Regions from separate parts of the Enterococcus sp. DIV1314a genome, predicted to be linked through region 1. Evidence: a T-box and tRNA genes for the amino acid it is inferred to sense, from the RefSeq annotation. Region 1 holds a T-box; the other holds one or more tRNA genes.
The links. A T-box is a leader RNA that pairs with one kind of tRNA and senses whether it is charged. The one in region 1 lies ahead of proS (proline--tRNA ligase), so its partner is inferred to be a tRNA-Pro.

Region 1 (10,464 bases):
GTTCAGTCGCGTTGGTTAGTTTCATTAAAATTCATTCCTTTCAGTCATCTTTATTCGCTTTTTCTTTTTTACTATTTATCAGCGATTTGCAAAATCCATTATAGACTTTTATTATCCCTTATGACAAATCAAACAACCTATTCTTAAGAAAAAAATTAAAAATTCGCCAAGTCAATAAGGATTGTGACAATGAAAAAACGACCATTTCTCCTACTTTTCACCAGGAGTAGATATTAAAAAAACACAAAAAAAACCTTTAGAAACCAACGTCTCTAAAGGTTTAAAGATGTACCAGGAGGGATTCGAACCCCCGACCGTTCGCTTAGAAGGCGAATGCTCTATCCGGCTGAGCTACTGGTACAAATAAGCTGAAATGTTCAATTGCTAATTTACCAACAAAAATGAGTTTATCACAATTTAAGCGCTAAAGCAATAGCATTTCAACTCGTTATTTTAACTTCTTTTACACAAAAGATGCTTTGCGAAGGAAATGCCTCCGCAAAAACAAGCTAATCTTCGGCAACAATCTGCACGTCATCTGCTTCTTTTGTAATTAATGCGACGCCATCACCTAATGGGACTAGACTCGTCGTTAAATCAGGATGGGTATTGATCACATGTAAGAATTTTTTTAATTTACGATGAATCGTTCGTTGACTACGCGGAATCGTTTCGATTGGATCTAATACCGTTCCCGCTTGGAAAATATCATCAACCATCAAGACACCGCCTTTGCGTAAGAGACGTAGACACTCCGGTAAAAATTCAATGTATTTGGATTTGGCACTATCCATAAAAATAAAATCATACGATCCGCTCAATGTAGGGAAAATATCCGCTGCTTGACCTTCTAATAGCGTGATTTGCTCCTCATTACCTAGACGCGCATACGTCGCTTTCGCATTGCGAATCATGACATCAAACCGATCAATCGTTGTCACATGAGCGCCTTCACCTGCATATTGCGCCATTAAGCTAGATGAAAAGCCGATTGCGGTTCCAATTTCTAAAATCTTTTTTGGTTGCAGTTGTCCGAGTAAAAATTGCATAAAGACAACCGTCTCATGGGGAATAATCGGTACCCCTTTTTCATTTGCTTCTTTTTGAATCTGTCCCAGTTCACCGGGTAATTGTTTTTGTTCTGTCCGTAAATAATCGACGAGTTCCGGTTTCACGACAGGACGATGCATCATTTCGTTTCGCATCTATTTTTCCTCCAGTTCTTTTCTCACTGTTTGCTATTATACGAAGTTCCAGCTTTTCTTGCAATCGAAAAAAACTTTACCTGTCAAGCGAAAGGTAAAATGTCCTAAACCTTAGGCTCACATTAATGCAAGCTTTTCCTTCGTAAAAACTTGCATTAATGTGACCGTATTTGGTAAAATGAGTGTTAAGCTGCTCGTTCAGCTTCGTATTCTTCGAGTGTTTTTCCGATGCTGCGAAGATATCTTTTGAAAGACTCTAGTTTCCACGGGTGAGATTGTGGGGGAATATACTGGCGTCTTTCTTTTTTTTGCTCTGGAATCGGGTCAAACTCTGTTGAATAGGCGTCATGTTCTTTCAGTCTCCTTGTTGTGTATATTTTTTCAGCGATATTTACATAGATTTCGCCGTTAAACGCTTCGATAACGAGGGCTTTTGATCCGCGTGTAAAGTACTGATCTTCGCTACCCTCCGTCGGTAAATAGTAGTTATTTTGATACCGAATGTGATGTCCACTATCGATTTTTCTATTTGCGACTCGTGCTAATAATAAATTCATCTCTGATTTCGTAGGTGCCTTCTCATAGATTGATTCCTTCGTCTTATTACCAAACTTCCTATTAAATGATTGAATCCATTTTGTTAAAAAATGATTGGCTTCCTCAATAGATTGGATCCCTGCTAATTCTAAATCTACAGGAAGTCGTGATTGAACCGTGCCGTTTAATCGTTCTACACGGCCTTTCGCTTGTGGAATAGAGGAGGTACGAATGTCAATACCGAGTTGATGGCAGGCAAAACCAAATTGCGTGAAGGTATCTTCCTCAACGACTTTCTTGGTTTTGGATTGATAGTCAAAAACGGTTCGTTTATCGGTTAAAAAAGCTAAAGGAATCCCTCGGTTACGGAGGATCTGATGGAGCACATGATAATAGCCATTGAGCGTTTCTTGCGTGTCGAAATACCCACCAACAATATCCCCAGAAGCGTCATCAATCGCTAAGTGAAGATGGGTGACGTCGTTCCCGAACCAATTGTATGAACTGGCATCCATTTGAATCAGCTCTCCTTGGTATTTTTTCCTAGAGCGGCTAGGATGGATTTTTTCGGGTGAAGCCAGTTGATCTTCGGCTCTTGGAAGCAGTGGATTATCAAGCTTTGTCTTTGCTTTCATTGATTGCGCTTTGATTCGAGCTTTTATTTTTTTTCGTGTCTTTCTTTGTGTTTTAGGTGAGATAATATTCGCTAGGTATAAAATATTTCGAATCGTTGTATCGGTGTAACAGATCGCATAATCCTCCTTTAATATTTCAGTAAAGTGCTTCACATTCGGTTTTATATTAAACTGTTGATAAAGCCCAATGATTTGTTTTTTTACATTCTCTGGTACGGCGTGTATCTGTTTTTTTCCTCTATTGCCGTGTGAAAAAACAGCCTTTCCTCCTTCTTGATATTTTCGAATTAATCGATTGACTTGCCTGATCGAGAGATCTAGTTCAACACAAGCTCTCTTCTTATCTTTTCTTTTTTCTGCGACCGCTTTTATTACGTTATATTTTTTATCTTCATTCATTGTTAGTATTATCCTTTTCATGGTTTGATTTTATCACGAAGGGACATTTTATGCTTCGACTACATTAAGACATTATCATGTTCGAACGATATTCTTGCAATCGAAAAAAACTTTACCTTGCTTTTTTCGCCTATTCTGATTAGTATATAGAAGTAAGATTTGGAATAGTAGCAAAAAAAATGTTTTTAGAGAGTTTACCCTTGGCTGAGAGGTAAACAACCCCTGTTTTTTGCGAACCTACCAATGGTAATGATTATGAAAGTAATCGGGGGAAAGCCCTTATCCTTTAAGCAAGAGGCCTTTTCAGATAAAGAAAAAGCAATCAAGGTGGTACCGCGAAATTCAAGTATTTCGTCCTTTTTTAGGACGGGATACTTTTTTTATTTTATAAAGGAGGATTTTTAGTAATGGTTGAACAAAAAAATGATTTTACACAGTGGTATTTAGATACCGTCCAAAAAGCAGAGTTAATGTCTTATTCACCGGTTCGTGGCTCAATTATTTTCCGTCCTGACGGTTATGAATTATGGGAGCACATTCAAGAAGAATTCAACAAATTTTTACGCAACGAAGGGATTCGAAACGCCTACTTCCCAATGTTAATTCCAAAACACTTTTTCATGAAGGAAGCCGATCATATTGAAGGGTTTGCCCCAGAATTACCATGGGTAACAGAGGTTGGAGATGAAAAATTAGAAGAGCCTTTAGCACTTCGTCCAACATCTGAAACGATGATTGGTTCGGCATTTTCAGACTGGATTAATTCTTATCGTGACTTGCCTTATGAAATTAATCAATGGGCGAACGTTTTCCGTTGGGAGAAAAAAACATTGCCATTCTTACGGACATCTGAGTTTTTATGGCAAGAAGGACATACAGCGCATCAAGATGAAGCAGACGCTCGTACGCGTACGCTCTCTGTTTTAGATGAGTATGCTCGTTTATGTGAAGAATTCTTAGCGATTCCTGTCTATAAAGGACAAAAAACACCTTCTGAACGTTTTGCAGGTGCGGTAGATACCTATTCTGTTGAAGCCATGATGCAAGATGGGAAAGCCGTTCAAGCTGGAACTTCTCACTACATGGGAACAAAATTTGCCGAAGCTTTTGATATCACTTATTTAAATAAAGAAAACAAACACGTCCATGCGCATACGACTTCATGGGGGGTGTCAACACGCCTACTCGGTTCTGTTATCATGACACATGGCGATGAAAAAGGCTTGATCTTACCTCCAACGATTGCGGCGCATCAAGTTGTCTTAATGCCGGTAGGTCCTTGGAAGAAAAATCCTGCCATCATGGAAAAACTCGATGACATTTACGCTGAATTAAAAGCACTCGGTATCCGCGTTCGTCTTGATGATTCAGATAACTCACCTGGTTATAAATTCAATGAGTGGGAACTAAAAGGCGCATGTATTCGGATCGAATGTGGCCCTCGCGACTTAGAAAATGGTCACGTGATGCTAAAAGTTCGTGACTTAGCAGAGAAAGAAAAAGTGAGCTTTGAGACGTTAATTGAAAACATCCAAGCAAACTTAACGGCGATGACTCCTCGCTTATTAGCAAATGCGAAAGCGCGTAACAAAGAAAACGAACATTTCCACATTAATACGTTAGATGAATTAAAAGCTCACATTGAAAAATGTAAGGCAGAAAATACCCCAACTGGTTTTGTGTTAGTTGGTTGGGATGGTACGGATGAAACCGAAGCGAAAATCAAAGAAGAAACAGGCTTCACCACTCGTAATATTCCATTTGAAGTCCCAATGGAAAAAGCAACCGATATCGTGACAGGCGAACCTGCCAAACATACACTATGGATCGCTCGCGCTTACTAATTTAATGAGGGTTCGTCGTCACAGAAGCGATTGTGATTGACTACCTTGTTAGTGAGTGAGACATCGTCAAATAGGATCAAATCATTTTTTCCCTATTGTTAAACCTCCGAGATTGATCACCATCAATCTCGGAGGTTTTTTCGACAGATTCAGAGGAATGCTATTTACAAATCGAAATCGATTCTTTTTAAGTTACGATTGAAAAAATTCGACTGTTTGACATTCAGTACGATACTGAATATCAAACAGTCGAATTGCTACGACAGCTTAAAACTACGAACTTTATAGATTACTTCTAGGATGTTGGCGCACAACCTTTCCCTTATTTTTTCGGCAATACAATGTTTTTATACAACATCACTGTGAGAACATAATAGAGGAAATAAATGACTAGAAAGCCTAAAAATGGCACGCCAATATGTTGATAAGGCTTTGGAATCAGCAGTTCAAACATTTTTAAGCCAAACAAGACATGTAACGTACCAAGCAATCCTGGGACAAAAAAGACGACGGCTATTTCTTGTGCGATTGAACGGGATAACAGGCTATTTGAGACGCCAATTTTGTGTAGCATATTGTAACGTTGGATATCTTTATACGCACTCGATAGCACTTTGAACATTAAGCAGCTCGCTAACATCGCTAAGAAGGCAATCCCTAAGAAAACACCCATAAAGACAAAGCCACCTACTAAACCATCAATCGTCGTGTACATCACGATTTTACTCGTAACCATCGCCGGCTCTTCTAGGCCCGCACTTTCGATTTGATCGATTGTTTTCAATACTGGAATAGCCTCTTGAAAGTTTGCCATCTGATAAGTATGAATCGTTCCAACTTCACCACTCAATTGTTCAAATGTCGCTTGATCAACGATTTGATATTCCGGCGCACCAAGATATGGCGTATATGGATCAGCTAATAAACCAAATCCTTGCATGATGTCATAATTGCCTTCTTCATCACTTTCGTAACTATACCTATCCCCTGCTTTTATTTTCGTATAAGGGACCACTTTATTCCCAAAATTACCGCCATCTTTCACAAAAATCGGCGCTTCTTTTAATTCATCTGCTAAAAAGAAAGAGGTTGTACCTTCCTGTTTGATATGGTACGTATACTCTTTCTCGATTGACAACGAATCCACTTGATTTAACGTTTCTTCTCCTGGATTGTATAAAACAAGATCATATGGCATTTGATTTAATAACGCTTCTTTGTAATTGTTAAAAGCATTCCCGACAGATACCGCACCTAAAGAAAGCGCAACTAACATCGCCACCATTCCCAGAACACGACTCAAGGCGCTGGCTTTAAAACTTAATTGAGATAAGGTAAACATGCGTAATTTTTTATTGGCGAAGCGACGGTGATTTTTTAAGCGATTGGTGACAAATGGAAATAACGCGCTGAAGAATAAAAATGTCCCAAAAGTAATCGTAAATAAGGCAATCACTAGACCTGTCACCCCAAGGGTCATCAAATTCCATAAAGAGGCGTACCCAACCCCTAAGAGAATGAGCGAAAAAAAGGTTAAACCACCTGTCAAAAGAGGAGAAGGACGAAATGTTTCAACGACGTCTTCTTCTTTCAAGAGTTGTAATAACTTCGTGCGAGAAAATTTCAAGCCATTCAAAAGCGCCGTGAATAGAAATAAGATGCTAAAAAATAGAATGGTGACGCCCATGGCCATCGGTGAGAAGGCTTGGTAAAGTTCACTAGTCACGTCTAAACGGGCCATTAAAGATTGCGTCATTCCTTGCGCGAGGCCCATCCCAATGACTAATCCGATCACTAACGAGACACAACCAATCACGAGTGTTTCGATAGCCATCATTTGTTTGATTTTCGTTTTCTTTGCGCCAAGCATTAAATACATACCATATTCTTTTTTGCGCATTGAAAGTAAGAAGGAATTGGCATAAAAAATATAAACAACCGTAATAATAGCAAGCAAAACTGTCCCTAATTGAAAAATGATTCCAATATCTGCGAGTGTTGGGATGACCTCTGCAAGAAAAGTTGAATTAAACGCCATTGTTTGAAAGAGATAAAAAATAGCAACAGAAATCACTAAACCGGCTAATAAAACGACATAATCTTGCCACCGTTTTTTGACACTAATAAAGGATAATTTCCAAGTCATGGCTTACACCTGACTTTCATCGAAATCAACGTGTGACAAAATAGCTAAGATTTCTTGGTAAAAAACTTGTTGATTGGCATTTCGAGTAATTTCTTTATAGATTTTCCCATCTTGAATAAATAAGATTCGTTTACAATAACTGGCACTCATCGGATCATGAGTCACCATTAAAATCGTTGTTTGGTAGTCTTCATTTAGGTGACGTAACGCTTCAAGTAAATTTTTGGCATTCTTAGAATCTAAGGCCCCTGTTGGTTCATCTCCTAGTAATAACTTGGGTTGATGAATCAAGGCTCTAGCAGCTGCTGCTCGTTGTTTTTGGCCTCCTGAAACTTCTGCCGGATATTTATCCAAGATTTCTGAAATTGCTAGTATCTTAGCCATTTTTCGAACTTGTGTCTCAATTTTTTTCGACGCAACGCCTTGTAATGATAAGGGCAAAGCAATATTTTGGAACATCGTTAAATTTTCTAGTAAATTAAAATCTTGGAAGATAAAGCCAATGTTTTGACTACGAAACTGCGCTAATTGATTTTCTTTCATCCCCGCTAATGGTTGACCGGCAATCATCACTTCCCCTTGCGTTGGTTGATCGAGGGCAGATAACATATTTAATAAGGTCGTTTTACCTGAACCAGAAGGCCCCATAATTCCGACAAATTCGCCTTCTCCGACTGAAAAGTCAATTTTCTTTAAGGCCTCATACTGCTCACTGCCCTTTTTTCCATAGACTTTTTTTACCTGATTCACTGTCACAACGTTTTGTTTCATTGCTTTTCCCTCCATATTTTGTGTCTTTATTAAATCTATCACAGGTTTTTTCGGAAAAAATCAGCCTTAAGTCCTTATCTGTTCTCGGTCTTTTGCCCCTAAAAAAAAAACACCGCGCCTAATTTCTTAGACGCGATGCTCTGGTGATTGACTGCTTAGTAAATCAATGTGAATAAATCTTCTGCTGTAATATTGCCAAAATATTTCGCAATATCAATCTTACTGATAGCTTCTTTTAAGGCTTCTTTTTCATATTTTGTGCCAATTAACTGCTCTTCCACATCTTTGATTTCACCTAATCCAAAGAAATCGCCAAAGATTTTTAAATCCGTGATGACTCCCTTTTGGACATTCATTTTTATTTCGACGGAACCAATTGGGAATCGTTTACGGCGTTCCAATTCAAACTTCGGCGATTTTCCGTAATTCCAGTCCCAATTAGCGTAGTATTTAGCGGAGATTTCGTTCACTTTTTGCCAATCCTCTTCGGTTAATTCATATGTTTTAATATCATCCATTGAATCAACCCCAAAAATTTTAAGCAAGATAGCTTGACGAAAATCTTTCGTGTCCATTGCTTCATGATGTTCATCTAAGAATGGTTTAATATTTGTCACACGTGAGCGAATCGATTTGATCCCTTTTGACGCAATTTTATCCGCACGTACTTTTAATGCATTTACCACTTCATCAATTTCACTATCAAACATAATCGTTCCATGCGCAAACATCCGGCCATTCGTTGCATACATCGCATTCCCTGAAAACTTCTTGTCCTCAATCACCAAATCATTGCGCCCTTTTAACTCGGCACCCGTCACCCCTAACTCATGTAACGCTTGAATAATTGGTTGCGTCACTTTGGCAAAATCACGGAATGAATTACCATCGTCCGGCATGATAAAACTAAAGTTTAAGTTTCCATAATCATGGTACACTGCGCCCCCGCCACTTAAACGACGCACAACATGGATTCCTTTTTCATCGACATATTCTTGGTTAATTTCTTCAATCGTATTTTGATTGCGCCCAATAATAATGGACGGTTCATTAATATAAAACAATAAAATTGGTTCATCTACCGTTAATTCCTGCAATAAAAATGTTTCTAAGGCTAGATTGATTCGTGGATCGGTTAATTCATTTGGCACAAAAATCATGTAAGATTCCTCCTAGAGTGTAAAAACTTTTCCGACTGCTGCGAGTGAGACGACCACGTCTTCCCCTGCTGCGAGTTGGGCTTCTTCTTGTAATTGTTGTAAATCCCCAAATTGAGGTAGGTGGGTTAGAGCTAACTGTTTCACACCCGCTAAACGCGCTAATTCACCGGCTTCTTGGGAAGTAAAATGTGCAAAATGCCGTTCATTTCCGGCAAATAAATACGTATCTGCTAAAAATAAGTCCGCTTCTTTTGCAAATTCGATAAATCCTTCTAAATAGCCCGAATCCCCCGTGAAGACGAATACTTTTCCGGTCGACTTTTCCACAATCCGCATCGCGTAACACACAACCGGGTGGATTGTTTTCATAAAGGTGATGGAAAAAGGCCCCATTTCAAGGCTTTCGTCTGCCAAGTAGTTATAGCCCTGTGAAACATTTGGAAGAGATAAGCTGTCAAAATGAACCGAATCTTCGTTATGACCATAGATCGGCAAGAGTTTGCGGTCACTTGTTTTTGGGTACAGTTGCCAGTAATACTGTAAAACGCCTAAATCTGCGATGTGATCATGATGATAATGACTCAAAATCACCGCATCTAACGCCAATGGATCGAGTACTTTTTGTAACTGAAGCAAACTGCCACTACCTGCATCAAGCAATAAATTAAATTCAGCTGATTGTAACAAAAAACTGGTCGTTCCCTCTCCTTGATAAGGATAAGCCCCTAGACAGCCTAAAGTCGTAATTTTCATTGGTCGACACCTCCCACAATAGATTATCATAGATTCAAAAAAATAGATGAAATGAAGCATTTTTTGAACAGCATTTTGCTGCCTATTCGCGTGCGATGCATCAAAAAGACCTGATTCATTTACGACTCAAGTCTTTTTGACCGTTATGTGATTAATAACTCAGTAATTCTTTCACCGCAGCGTCATCTAAACGACGAACGACTTCAGTCACTAATTTAACGGTATTTAAATAATCATCTTCATGCATCACAGAAGTGTGTGAATGTAAATAACGAATCGGAACTGTAATGGCAATCGTTGGAACTCCTTTACGATTTAAGTGCATTTGTCCACCATCCGTGCCGCCACCTGCAATCACCGTATATTGGAAAGGAATCTCTAGCTCTTCTGCCACATTCACGACAAAGTTCAATAATTTTTTGTGCGGAATTAAAGAAGCATCAAAAATTAAGACTTGCGGTCCTTGTCCTAAGACAGAATCGGCTTCTTTAGGTGTCATACCTGGTGTATCCCCAGCTGTCCCTGTATCAAGCGAAATCGCAATGTCAGGATTGACTAAATAAGAACTCGTGCGTGCGCCTCGAAGACCAACTTCTTCCATAACGCTACTACCGGCAAATAAACAATTATCGTGTCCCTCTTTGGCTAGATTTTCTAACACACGTAATGCAACAGCTGTACCCGCACGGTTATCCCATGCTTTTGCAAGTAAAAATTTACTGCCGTTCATGCGTTTGTACTCAATATACGGCGTAATCATATCGCCTGGACGAATGCCCCAAGCTTTTGCTTCTTCTTGACTAGAAGCCCCAATATCAATAAACATATCTTTAACTTCATAAGGTTGCTTGCGTGCTTCAACGCTTAAAACATGCGGCGGTTTTGACCCAATCACGCCATGAATAATCTGACCGTCTTGCGTTTTAATTTCGACTTGTTGAGCCAACATGACTTGACCCCACCAACCACCTAACGTTTGAAACTCGATAAAGCCTTTTTCGGTAATTTTTGTTA
Region 2 (10,464 bases), 830 kb from region 1:
ATACCGCCGTGAAAGGGCGGTGTCTTAACCGCTTGACCAACGGACCTAAAACATAAAACGGAGAAGGAGGGATTTGAACCCTCGCGCCGATCACTCGACCTACACCCTTAGCAGGGGCGCCTCTTCAGCCTCTTGAGTACTTCCCCATAACCAATTTGTATTGGTTTTTGGTAAAAATGGGCCTAAATGGACTCGAACCATCGACCTCACGCTTATCAGGCGTGCGCTCTAACCAGCTGAGCTATAGGCCCTAAAAACATTCCAAAAGCGGGTGACGAGAATCGAACTCGCGACGACAGCTTGGAAGGCTGTGGTTTTACCACTAAACTACACCCGCAATGGATAATGGCGCGAGACGGAATCGAACCGCCGACACATGGAGCTTCAATCCATTGCTCTACCAACTGAGCTACCGAGCCATTGAAAATTTGAAAAACGGTCTGGACGGGACTCGAACCCGCGACCTCCTGCGTGACAGGCAGGCATTCTAACCAACTGAACTACCAAACCATGGAACTTTTCACTGTTTAAATCGTAATAAAAACAGTAATTGCGGGAGTAGGATTTGAACCTACGACCTTCGGGTTATGAGCCCGACGAGCTACCGAACTGCTCCATCCCGCGATAAGGAATGTTTAAAACATTCAAAGGTAATAATGGTGTTACGTGAAAAAGGAGGATGAGGGATTCGAACCCCCGCACGGTTTTACCCGCCTGACGGTTTTCAAGACCGTTCCCTTCAGCCGGACTTGGGTAATCCTCCGGTATAAAACTATAAATGATCCGTACGGGAATCGAACCCGTGATACCGCCGTGAAAGGGCGGTGTCTTAACCGCTTGACCAACGGACCAATAAAAATTTTGTAAATGGGCCTAAATGGACTCGAACCATCGACCTCACGCTTATCAGGCGTGCGCTCTAACCAGCTGAGCTATAGGCCCGTTATAACAAAATCAAAGCGGGTGACGAGAATCGAACTCGCGACGACAGCTTGGAAGGCTGTGGTTTTACCACTAAACTACACCCGCATGGCGGTCTGGACGGGACTCGAACCCGCGACCTCCTGCGTGACAGGCAGGCATTCTAACCAACTGAACTACCAAACCATATAGATTTTTGTTATAAAAGATTAACAATAGTTATGAATTAAGGCTATTGTTTGTCACAAACTATCAATCATATCATGATAGTTAATTGCGGGAGTAGGATTTGAACCTACGACCTTCGGGTTATGAGCCCGACGAGCTACCGAACTGCTCCATCCCGCGATAAGGAATGTTTAAAACATTCAAAGGTAATAATGGTGTTACGTGAAAAAGGAGGATGAGGGATTCGAACCCCCGCACGGTTTTACCCGCCTGACGGTTTTCAAGACCGTTCCCTTCAGCCGGACTTGGGTAATCCTCCGGTATAATAAATATGACTTATTCCTACAAACCCATATATGGACCTTGTAGGACTCGAACCTACGACCGGACGGTTATGAGCCGTCTGCTCTAACCAACTGAGCTAAAGGTCCAGGCTCTAAAAAAATCGCGGCGAAGGGGATCGAACCCCCGACCTCCCGGGTATGAACCGGACGCTCTAGCCATCTGAGCTACACCGCGAAAAAATCATTTATTCAAATGATATGGAGCCTAGCGGGATCGAACCGCTGACCTCCTGCGTGCAAGGCAGGCGCTCTCCCAGCTGAGCTAAGGCCCCTAAATCTTTTAAAATCGGGAAGACAGGATTCGAACCTGCGACCCCTTGGTCCCAAACCAAGTGCTCTACCAAGCTGAGCTACTTCCCGTAAAACAAGCTTAATGCACCCAAGAGGAGTCGAACCTCTAACCGCTTGATTCGTAGTCAAGTACTCTATCCAATTGAGCTATGGGTGCAACACTAAAAATGCCGAGGGCCGGAATCGAACCGGCACGATGATCACTCATCGCAGGATTTTAAGTCCTGTGCGTCTGCCAGTTCCGCCACCCCGGCATAAGAATTGGCTAAAGCGGAAAACGGGGTTCGAACCCGCGACCCCCACCTTGGCAAGGTGGTGCTCTACCACTGAGCTATTTCCGCAAATATTTTACTAAAATGCCGGCTAAAGGATTTGAACCCTCGACCCTCTGATTACAAATCAGATGCTCTACCAACTGAGCTAAGCCGGCGTATTTCTCATGCGGGTGAAGGGATTTGAACCCCCACGCCTTGCGGCGCTAGATCCTAAGTCTAGTGCGTCTGCCAATTCCGCCACACCCGCGTTTGAAAATTGATTAAAATGAGTCGTACAGGGCTTGAACCTGTGACCCTCTGATTAAAAGTCAGATGCTCTACCAACTGAGCTAACGACTCATGATGGGGGTTAACGGGATCGAACCGCTGACCCTCTGCTTGTAAGGCAGATGCTCTCCCAGCTGAGCTAAACCCCCATAATGAATGAGTGAATTATATATCAAATTCGCGTGGCGACGTCCTGCTCTCACAAAGGGAAACCCTTCACTACAATCGGCGCTAAGAAGCTTAACTTCTGTGTTCGGCATGGGTACAGGTGTATCCTTCTTGCTATCGCCACCACACTATTTGATTATTTGAGTAAGTGTTGCTCACTCAAAACTGGATTTGAAGAAAATCATTGTACCGTACCAAGTTTTTATTTTACCATTTTGGTTAAGTCCTCGATCGATTAGTATCAGTCCGCTCCGTACATCGCTGCACTTCCACTCCTGACCTATCTACCTGATCATCTCTCAGGGATCTTACTTTCTTAAAGAAATGGGAAATCTCATCTTGAGGTGGGCTTCACACTTAGATGCTTTCAGCGTTTATCCCTTCCCTACATAGCTACCCAGCGATGCCTCTGGCGAGACAACTGGTACACCAGCGGTAAGTCCATCCCGGTCCTCTCGTACTAAGGACAGCTCCTCTCAAATTTCCAACGCCCGCGACGGATAGGGACCGAACTGTCTCACGACGTTCTGAACCCAGCTCGCGTGCCGCTTTAATGGGCGAACAGCCCAACCCTTGGGACCGACTACAGCCCCAGGATGCGACGAGCCGACATCGAGGTGCCAAACCTCCCCGTCGATGTGGACTCTTGGGGGAGATAAGCCTGTTATCCCCAGGGTAGCTTTTATCCGTTGAGCGATGGCCCTTCCATGCGGAACCACCGGATCACTAAGCCCGACTTTCGTCCCTGCTCGAGTTGTAGCTCTCGCAGTCAAGCTCCCTTTTGCCTTTGCACTCTACGAATGATTTCCAACCATTCTGAGGGAACCTTTGGGCGCCTCCGTTACCTTTTAGGAGGCGACCGCCCCAGTCAAACTGCCCATCTGACACTGTCTCCCATCACGATTAGTGATGCGGGTTAGAGTGGCCATAACGCAAGGGTAGTATCCCACCATTGCCTCCATCGAAACTAGCGTCCCGATCTCTACGGCTCCTACCTATCCTGTACATGCGGTACAGACACTCAATATCAAATTACAGTAAAGCTCCATGGGGTCTTTCCGTCCTGTCGCGGGTAACCTGCATCTTCACAGGTACTAAAATTTCACCGAGTCTCTCGTTGAGACAGTGCCCAAATCGTTACGCCTTTCGTGCGGGTCGGAACTTACCCGACAAGGAATTTCGCTACCTTAGGACCGTTATAGTTACGGCCGCCGTTTACTGGGGCTTCAATTCGTACCTTCGCTTGCGCTAAGCACTCCTCTTAACCTTCCAGCACCGGGCAGGCGTCAGCCCCTATACTTCATCTTTCGATTTTGCAGAGACCTGTGTTTTTGATAAACAGTCGCTTGGGCCTATTCACTGCGGCTGTTCTTGCGAACAGCACCCCTTCTCCCGAAGTTACGGGGTCATTTTGCCGAGTTCCTTAACGAGAGTTCTCTCGCACACCTTAGGATACTCTCCTCGACTACCTGTGTCGGTTTACGGTACGGGCCGTTGTTTTCTAACTAGAAGCTTTTCTCGGCAGTGTGACATCAGAAACTTCGGTACTTAAATTTCCCTCCCCATCACAACTTGTCCTTAATGAATGAAAGCATTTGACTCTCACTCGGACTTATTGCTTGGACAGACATTTCCAATCGTCTGCATTTCTTAGCCTACTGCGTCCCTCCATCGCTCAAACAAAAACAACGGGTACAGGAATATCAACCTGTTGTCCATCGCCTACGCCTATCGGCCTCGGCTTAGGTCCCGACTAACCCTGGGCGGACGAGCCTTCCCCAGGAAACCTTAGTCATACGGTGGACAGGATTCTCACCTGTCTTTCGCTACTCATACCGGCATTCTCACTTCTAAGCGCTCCAGCAGTCCTCACGGTCTACCTTCGACGCCCTTAGAACGCTCTCCTACCAGTGTACATACGTACACTCCACAGCTTCGGTAATATGTTTAGCCCCGGTAAATTTTCGGCGCAGGGTCACTCGACTAGTGAGCTATTACGCACTCTTTAAATGATGGCTGCTTCTGAGCCAACATCCTAGTTGTCTGTGCAACCCCACATCCTTTTCCACTTAACATATATTTTGGGACCTTAGCTGGTGGTCTGGGCTGTTTCCCTTTCGACTATGGATCTTATCACTCACAGTCTGACTGCCAGATATAAATGTATGGCATTCGGAGTTTATCTGAATTCGGTAACCCTAGACGGGCCCCTAGTCCAAACAGTGCTCTACCTCCATCATTCTTAAAATCTGACGCTAGCCCTAAAGCTATTTCGGAGAGAACCAGCTATCTCCAAGTTCGTTTGGAATTTCTCCGCTACCCACACCTCATCCCCGCATTTTTCAACATACGTGGGTTCGGTCCTCCAGTGCGTTTTACCGCACCTTCAACCTGGACATGGGTAGATCACTTGGTTTCGGGTCTACGACCACCTACTCATTCGCCCTATTCAGACTCGCTTTCGCTACGGCTCCGTCTCTTCGACTTAACCTCGCAGATAATCGTAACTCGCCGGTTCATTCTACAAAAGGCACGCTATCACCCATTAACGGGCTCTAACTTGTTGTAGGCACATGGTTTCAGGATCTATTTCACTCCCCTTCCGGGGTGCTTTTCACCTTTCCCTCACGGTACTGGTTCACTATCGGTCACTAGAGAGTATTTAGCCTTGGGAGATGGTCCTCCCGGATTCCGACGGAATTCCTCGTGTTCCGCCGTACTCAGGATCCTCCTAGGTGCTTTTCAAATTTCGTCTACGGGGTTTTTACCCTCTTTGACGGACTTTTCCAAATCCTTCGACTATCTGAAAAAACTACCATATCGGAGTCCTACAACCCCAACAAGCAAGCTTGTTGGTTTGGGCTGTTCCCGTTTCGCTCGCCGCTACTAAGGGAATCGAATTTTCTTTCTCTTCCTGCAGGTACTTAGATGTTTCAGTTCTCTGCGTCTACCTCTAATCAGCTATGTATTCACTGAAAAGTAACATCCTATAAAAGATGTTGGGTTTCCCCATTCGGAAATCTCTGGATCAAAGCTTACGTACAGCTCCCCAAAGCATATCGGTGTTCGTCCCGTCCTTCATCGGCTTCTAGTGCCAAGGCATCCACCATGCGCCCTTATTCACTTAACCTTCTCAACCTTATGGTTGGGTTTTTGACGTTGTTTCTAGCGATAGAAACGCGATCAAAGATAAAATAAATAAAGTAATTGGAATCATGTAACAATCATCCAACACAATGTTCTTGGTTTGTTATATTTCTTTTCTTCAATATCCAGTTTTCAATGAGCAAAATACAATTAAATTGAGAGTAAACCTCTCAAAACTGAACAAAGAGCAAACGATGTGTAGTTTCCGTGATGTTTGATTAGCAAATGATGAAACATCATTGCGTCAAACAAATTCCTTAGAAAGGAGGTGATCCAGCCGCACCTTCCGATACGGCTACCTTGTTACGACTTCACCCCAATCATCTATCCCACCTTAGGCGACTGGCTCCAAAAAGGTTACCTCATCGACTTCGGGTGTTACAAACTTTCGTGGTGTGACGGGCGGTGTGTACAAGGCCCGGGAACGTATTCACCGCGGCATGCTGATCCGCGATTACTAGCGATTCCGGCTTCATGTAGGCGAGTTGCAGCCTACAATCCGAACTGAGAGAGGTTTTAAGAGATTAGCTCAGCCTCGCGGCTTGGCGACTCGTTGTACCTCCCATTGTAGCACGTGTGTAGCCCAGGTCATAAGGGGCATGATGATTTGACGTCATCCCCACCTTCCTCCGGTTTGTCACCGGCAGTCTCGCTAGAGTGCCCAACTGAATGATGGCAACTAACAATAAGGGTTGCGCTCGTTGCGGGACTTAACCCAACATCTCACGACACGAGCTGACGACAACCATGCACCACCTGTCACTTTGTCCCCGAAGGGAAAGCTCTATCTCTAGAGTGGTCAAAGGATGTCAAGACCTGGTAAGGTTCTTCGCGTTGCTTCGAATTAAACCACATGCTCCACCGCTTGTGCGGGCCCCCGTCAATTCCTTTGAGTTTCAGTCTTGCGACCGTACTCCCCAGGCGGAGTGCTTAATGCGTTAGCTGCAGCACTGAAGGGCGGAAACCCTCCAACACTTAGCACTCATCGTTTACGGCGTGGACTACCAGGGTATCTAATCCTGTTTGCTCCCCACGCTTTCGAGCCTCAGCGTCAGTTACAGACCAGAGAGTCGCCTTCGCCACTGGTGTTCCTCCATATATCTACGCATTTCACCGCTACACATGGAATTCCACTCTCCTCTTCTGCACTCAAGTTCCTCAGTTTCCAATGACCCTCCCCGGTTAAGCCGGGGGCTTTCACATCAGACTTAAGAAACCGCCTGCGCTCGCTTTACGCCCAATAAATCCGGACAACGCTTGCCACCTACGTATTACCGCGGCTGCTGGCACGTAGTTAGCCGTGGCTTTCTGGTTAGATACCGTCAAGGGATGAACTTTTTACTCTCATCCTTATTCTTCTCTAACAACAGAGTTTTACGATCCGAAAACCTTCTTCACTCACGCGGCGTTGCTCGGTCAGACTTTCGTCCATTGCCGAAGATTCCCTACTGCTGCCTCCCGTAGGAGTCTGGGCCGTGTCTCAGTCCCAGTGTGGCCGATCACCCTCTCAGGTCGGCTATGCATCGTGGCCTTGGTGAGCCGTTACCTCACCAACTAGCTAATGCAGCGCGGGTCCATCCATCAGTGACGCAAAAGCGCCTTTCACTTCCTCTCCAGGCGGAGAAAAAGATTATGCGGTATTAGCACCTGTTTCCAAGTGTTATCCCCCGCTGATGGGTAGGTTACCCACGTGTTACTCACCCGTTCGCCACTCTTCTTTTTCGGTGAACCGAAGTTCGATGAAAAAGAAGCGTTCGACTTGCATGTATTAGGCACGCCGCCAGCGTTCGTCCTGAGCCAGGATCAAACTCTCATTAAAAAGTTGAAACAATCTTTCGATTGTTAAGCTCAAAAATTTTGCTAGCTAAATTGCTTGCTTGTAATGTTCACTTCTATCTAAATAGAAGCGTCCTACACTTTTGGTTCGTTTTGCTTGCTTTGTTCAGTTTTCAAAGGTCTACGTTGTCGCGTTAGCAACTTTTATATCATATCAGCATCTCAATCGAATGTCAACACTTTATTAAAAATATTTTTTAATTTGTTTTGACACCGCTCAATCAGCGACTCAGTTATAATAACAAATCATTGGAACAAATGTCAATAACTTTTTTACATTTTTTTGTAATTAAGTTTTGTTATTTTAATTCCAAATTGCGACTTGGTTATAATAGCATTTTGCGCTACCAACGTCAATGACTTTTTTTAAAAAAATTTATTGTTTGCAACAACTATTAATATACCAAGGAAATGGCTTTAGGTCAATGCTTTGATAGACTTCTATACAAATAATTAATTCCCGATTATTTACCTTGAGTTACTGTTTATTTGTTCGTTTTTAAACCATATTTTCAAAAATGAGACTCGTTTTTAAATAAAAAAGGATAGAATTGAAAGTTAAAACCTTTCAACGCTACCCTTTTAATTCATCTTTTATTTTATCTCATTGTTGGAAATAATAAGACATCTCGAATCGATTGTGCATCTGTTAGTAACATAACTAGACGGTCAATCCCGATTCCTAGACCTCCGGTTGGTGGCAAACCGTACTCTAATGTTTCTAAGAAGTCTTCATCTACCCCATGTGCTTCGTCATTTCCATCAGCACGTTCTTTTTCTTGCGCTTCAAATCGTTGTCTTTGGTCAATTGGGTCGTTCAATTCAGTAAAGGCATTCGCAAATTCACGACCGACGATGAATAACTCAAAACGATCAGTAAAGCGAGGGTCTTGAGGGTTTTTCTTCGCAAGCGGTGAAACTTCGACTGGATGACCATAAACAAAGGTCGGATTTTGTAATGTTTCTTCCACAAACGTTTCGAAGAATTCATTTAATACATGTCCAACACTCATATTTTTTGTAATCGGCACTTCATGCTTCTCAGCTAATGCATGTGCTTCTTCTGTTGTCATTGGTTTCCAAAAATCAACACCTGTTTGTTCTTTCACAGCATCCGCCATATGAACACGCGCAAAAGAAGGGCCTAAATCAATCGCTTGGCCATCATAGGTCAATTGAGCTGTTCCTAAGACACTCGTCGCTGCATGACGAATAATACCTTCTGTTAGATTCATAATATCTTTATAGTCCGTGTAAGCTGCGTAACACTCTAACATGGTAAATTCCGGGTTATGTGTCGTATCGATTCCTTCATTACGGAAAACACGACCAATTTCGTAAACTTTTTCCATTCCACCTACGATTAAACGTTTTAAATGTAATTCCAAAGCAATCCGCATTGTCAAATCGATATCAAGTGCGTTGTGGTGTGTCATGAACGGACGAGCTGCTGCCCCACCCGCTTGGTTGTGCAAGACCGGTGTTTCGACTTCGATAAATCCTTGTCCATCTAAGTAACGACGAATCTCACTAATAATTTTACTGCGGTTAACAAAACGGTCAAAACTTTCTTTATTGCTGATTAGATCCAACGAACGTTGACGGTACCGTTGTTCGATGTTGGTTAAACCATGATACTTATCTGGTAAAGGACGTAGCGCTTTTGATAAAAGCGTAATTTCTTTCGCCTTGATGGAGACTTCACCGGTATCAGTTTTCATGATTTCACCCGTAACACCAAAAAAGTCGCCTAAATCGCTATGCTTGAAGATTTCATAGGCATCTTCTCCCACTTCATCTTTACGCACGTAAATTTGGATACGGCCATCACGATCTTGTAAATGAGCAAATCCAGCTTTCCCTTTGCCACGTTTTGTAACCATTCTTCCTGCAATACTGCTAGAAAGACCCATTTCTTTTAACTCTTCTTTTGACCGTTGATTAAATAATTCATGCAATTCAGCAGAATTATGGGTCCGTTCAAAACGATGCCCAAACGGATCAATACCTTCTTTTTGTAATTGTTCCATTTTTTGACGACGAACTATCATTTGATCGTTTAATTCTTCTTGGAATTGTGATTCTTCTGTCACGAGATATCCTCCGTTCTGTCTTTCACTTCTTCTATATAATGCCAATGAACGAACGAAAAAGCAAGTCGAAGTTCAACTACCACTTGTTTTTCCGCTCGGAATTTTCGCTTAAATCGGTTGGCTTTCGATTTTTTCTAAAAATGCTTCTAATAGTGGAACCACAACCTCACGACTCTCAGCTTGGTTAATGGCTGCTTTGACTTTCGCTGCACGCGAAATCCCTTTTAAATAGTAGGCAGCATGTTGTCTAAATTCGCGAACTGCAATATATTCTCCTTTTAAAGCGATTAGTCGATCTAAATGAAGAATCGCGGTTTCAATTTTCTCACGCGGTGTCGGTTCTGCAATTAACTCTCCTGTTGCCAAATAATGTTGTGTCCGGCGAATCATCCATGGATTCCCCAAAGCTGCTCGACCAATCATCACCGCATCACAACCCACTTCATCTAACATGCGTTTAGCATCTTCAGGCGTTTTTACATCACCGTTACCGATAAATGGAATCGTCAATTGTTGGCTAACTTCGCGTAAGACTTCCCAATTAGCCTTGCCTTCATACATTTGGACCCTTGTCCGTCCATGCATTGCGACAGCTGCTGCTCCAGCGGCTTGTGCAGCGAGGGCATTTTCCACGGCAAAAACGTGTTCGTCATCCCAACCAATTCGCATCTTAACGGTAACGGGCTTTTCGATGGCAGATGACACTGCTTCGACCATTTCATAGACTTTATTTGGATCCAAGAGCCATTTTGCTCCTGCTTCAGCTTTAATAATCTTATTTACTGGACAGCCCATATTAATATCAATGATATCGGCTGTCGTATTTTCCGCGACAAACTTCGCTGCTTCCACAAGCGAATCCTTTGTACCACCAAAAATTTGAACGCTTAAAGGATGCTCGGTTTCATCAATGTATAACATTTCTAACGTCTTCTTGTGACGAAAGTGAATCCC

Region 2: it has a tRNA-Pro gene. The T-box ahead of proS (proline--tRNA ligase) is inferred to sense a tRNA for this amino acid. The anticodon was not compared.

The regions. Positions count from the first base shown of each region.
Region 1 is NZ_JBIOQP010000001.1:1,680,166-1,690,629, reverse strand. It holds gene IGI68_RS07930 (Rrf2 family transcriptional regulator) at 1-25, opposite strand, end outside; tRNA gene IGI68_RS07925 (tRNA-Arg) at 288-361, opposite strand; gene IGI68_RS07920 (O-methyltransferase) at 510-1,205, opposite strand; gene IGI68_RS07915 (ISNCY family transposase) at 1,391-2,776, opposite strand; T-box leader at 2,928-3,138, shown strand; gene proS (proline--tRNA ligase) at 3,184-4,620, shown strand; gene IGI68_RS07905 (FtsX-like permease family protein) at 4,943-6,766, opposite strand; gene IGI68_RS07900 (ABC transporter ATP-binding protein) at 6,770-7,537, opposite strand; gene IGI68_RS07895 (lipoate--protein ligase) at 7,693-8,697, opposite strand; gene IGI68_RS07890 (MBL fold metallo-hydrolase) at 8,710-9,450, opposite strand; gene IGI68_RS07885 (M42 family metallopeptidase) at 9,602-10,464, opposite strand, start outside.
Region 2 is NZ_JBIOQP010000001.1:849,351-859,814, forward strand. It holds tRNA gene IGI68_RS04085 (tRNA-Glu) at 1-46, opposite strand, end outside; tRNA gene IGI68_RS04090 (tRNA-Ser) at 59-146, opposite strand; tRNA gene IGI68_RS04095 (tRNA-Ile) at 178-251, opposite strand; tRNA gene IGI68_RS04100 (tRNA-Gly) at 267-337, opposite strand; tRNA gene IGI68_RS04105 (tRNA-Phe) at 347-419, opposite strand; tRNA gene IGI68_RS04110 (tRNA-Asp) at 437-510, opposite strand; tRNA gene IGI68_RS04115 (tRNA-Met) at 551-624, opposite strand; tRNA gene IGI68_RS04120 (tRNA-Ser) at 674-763, opposite strand; tRNA gene IGI68_RS04125 (tRNA-Glu) at 780-851, opposite strand; tRNA gene IGI68_RS04130 (tRNA-Ile) at 869-942, opposite strand; tRNA gene IGI68_RS04135 (tRNA-Gly) at 959-1,029, opposite strand; tRNA gene IGI68_RS04140 (tRNA-Asp) at 1,031-1,107, opposite strand; tRNA gene IGI68_RS04145 (tRNA-Met) at 1,196-1,269, opposite strand; tRNA gene IGI68_RS04150 (tRNA-Ser) at 1,319-1,408, opposite strand; tRNA gene IGI68_RS04155 (tRNA-Ile) at 1,447-1,520, opposite strand; tRNA gene IGI68_RS04160 (tRNA-Met) at 1,535-1,608, opposite strand; tRNA gene IGI68_RS04165 (tRNA-Ala) at 1,633-1,705, opposite strand; tRNA gene IGI68_RS04170 (tRNA-Pro) at 1,720-1,793, opposite strand; tRNA gene IGI68_RS04175 (tRNA-Arg) at 1,808-1,881, opposite strand; tRNA gene IGI68_RS04180 (tRNA-Leu) at 1,893-1,978, opposite strand; tRNA gene IGI68_RS04185 (tRNA-Gly) at 1,994-2,065, opposite strand; tRNA gene IGI68_RS04190 (tRNA-Thr) at 2,082-2,154, opposite strand; tRNA gene IGI68_RS04195 (tRNA-Leu) at 2,165-2,246, opposite strand; tRNA gene IGI68_RS04200 (tRNA-Lys) at 2,266-2,338, opposite strand; tRNA gene IGI68_RS04205 (tRNA-Val) at 2,343-2,415, opposite strand; rRNA gene rrf (5S ribosomal RNA) at 2,447-2,562, opposite strand; rRNA gene IGI68_RS04215 (23S ribosomal RNA) at 2,650-5,564, opposite strand; rRNA gene IGI68_RS04220 (16S ribosomal RNA) at 5,843-7,400, opposite strand; gene lysS (lysine--tRNA ligase) at 8,017-9,510, opposite strand; gene dusB (tRNA dihydrouridine synthase DusB) at 9,619-10,464, opposite strand, start outside.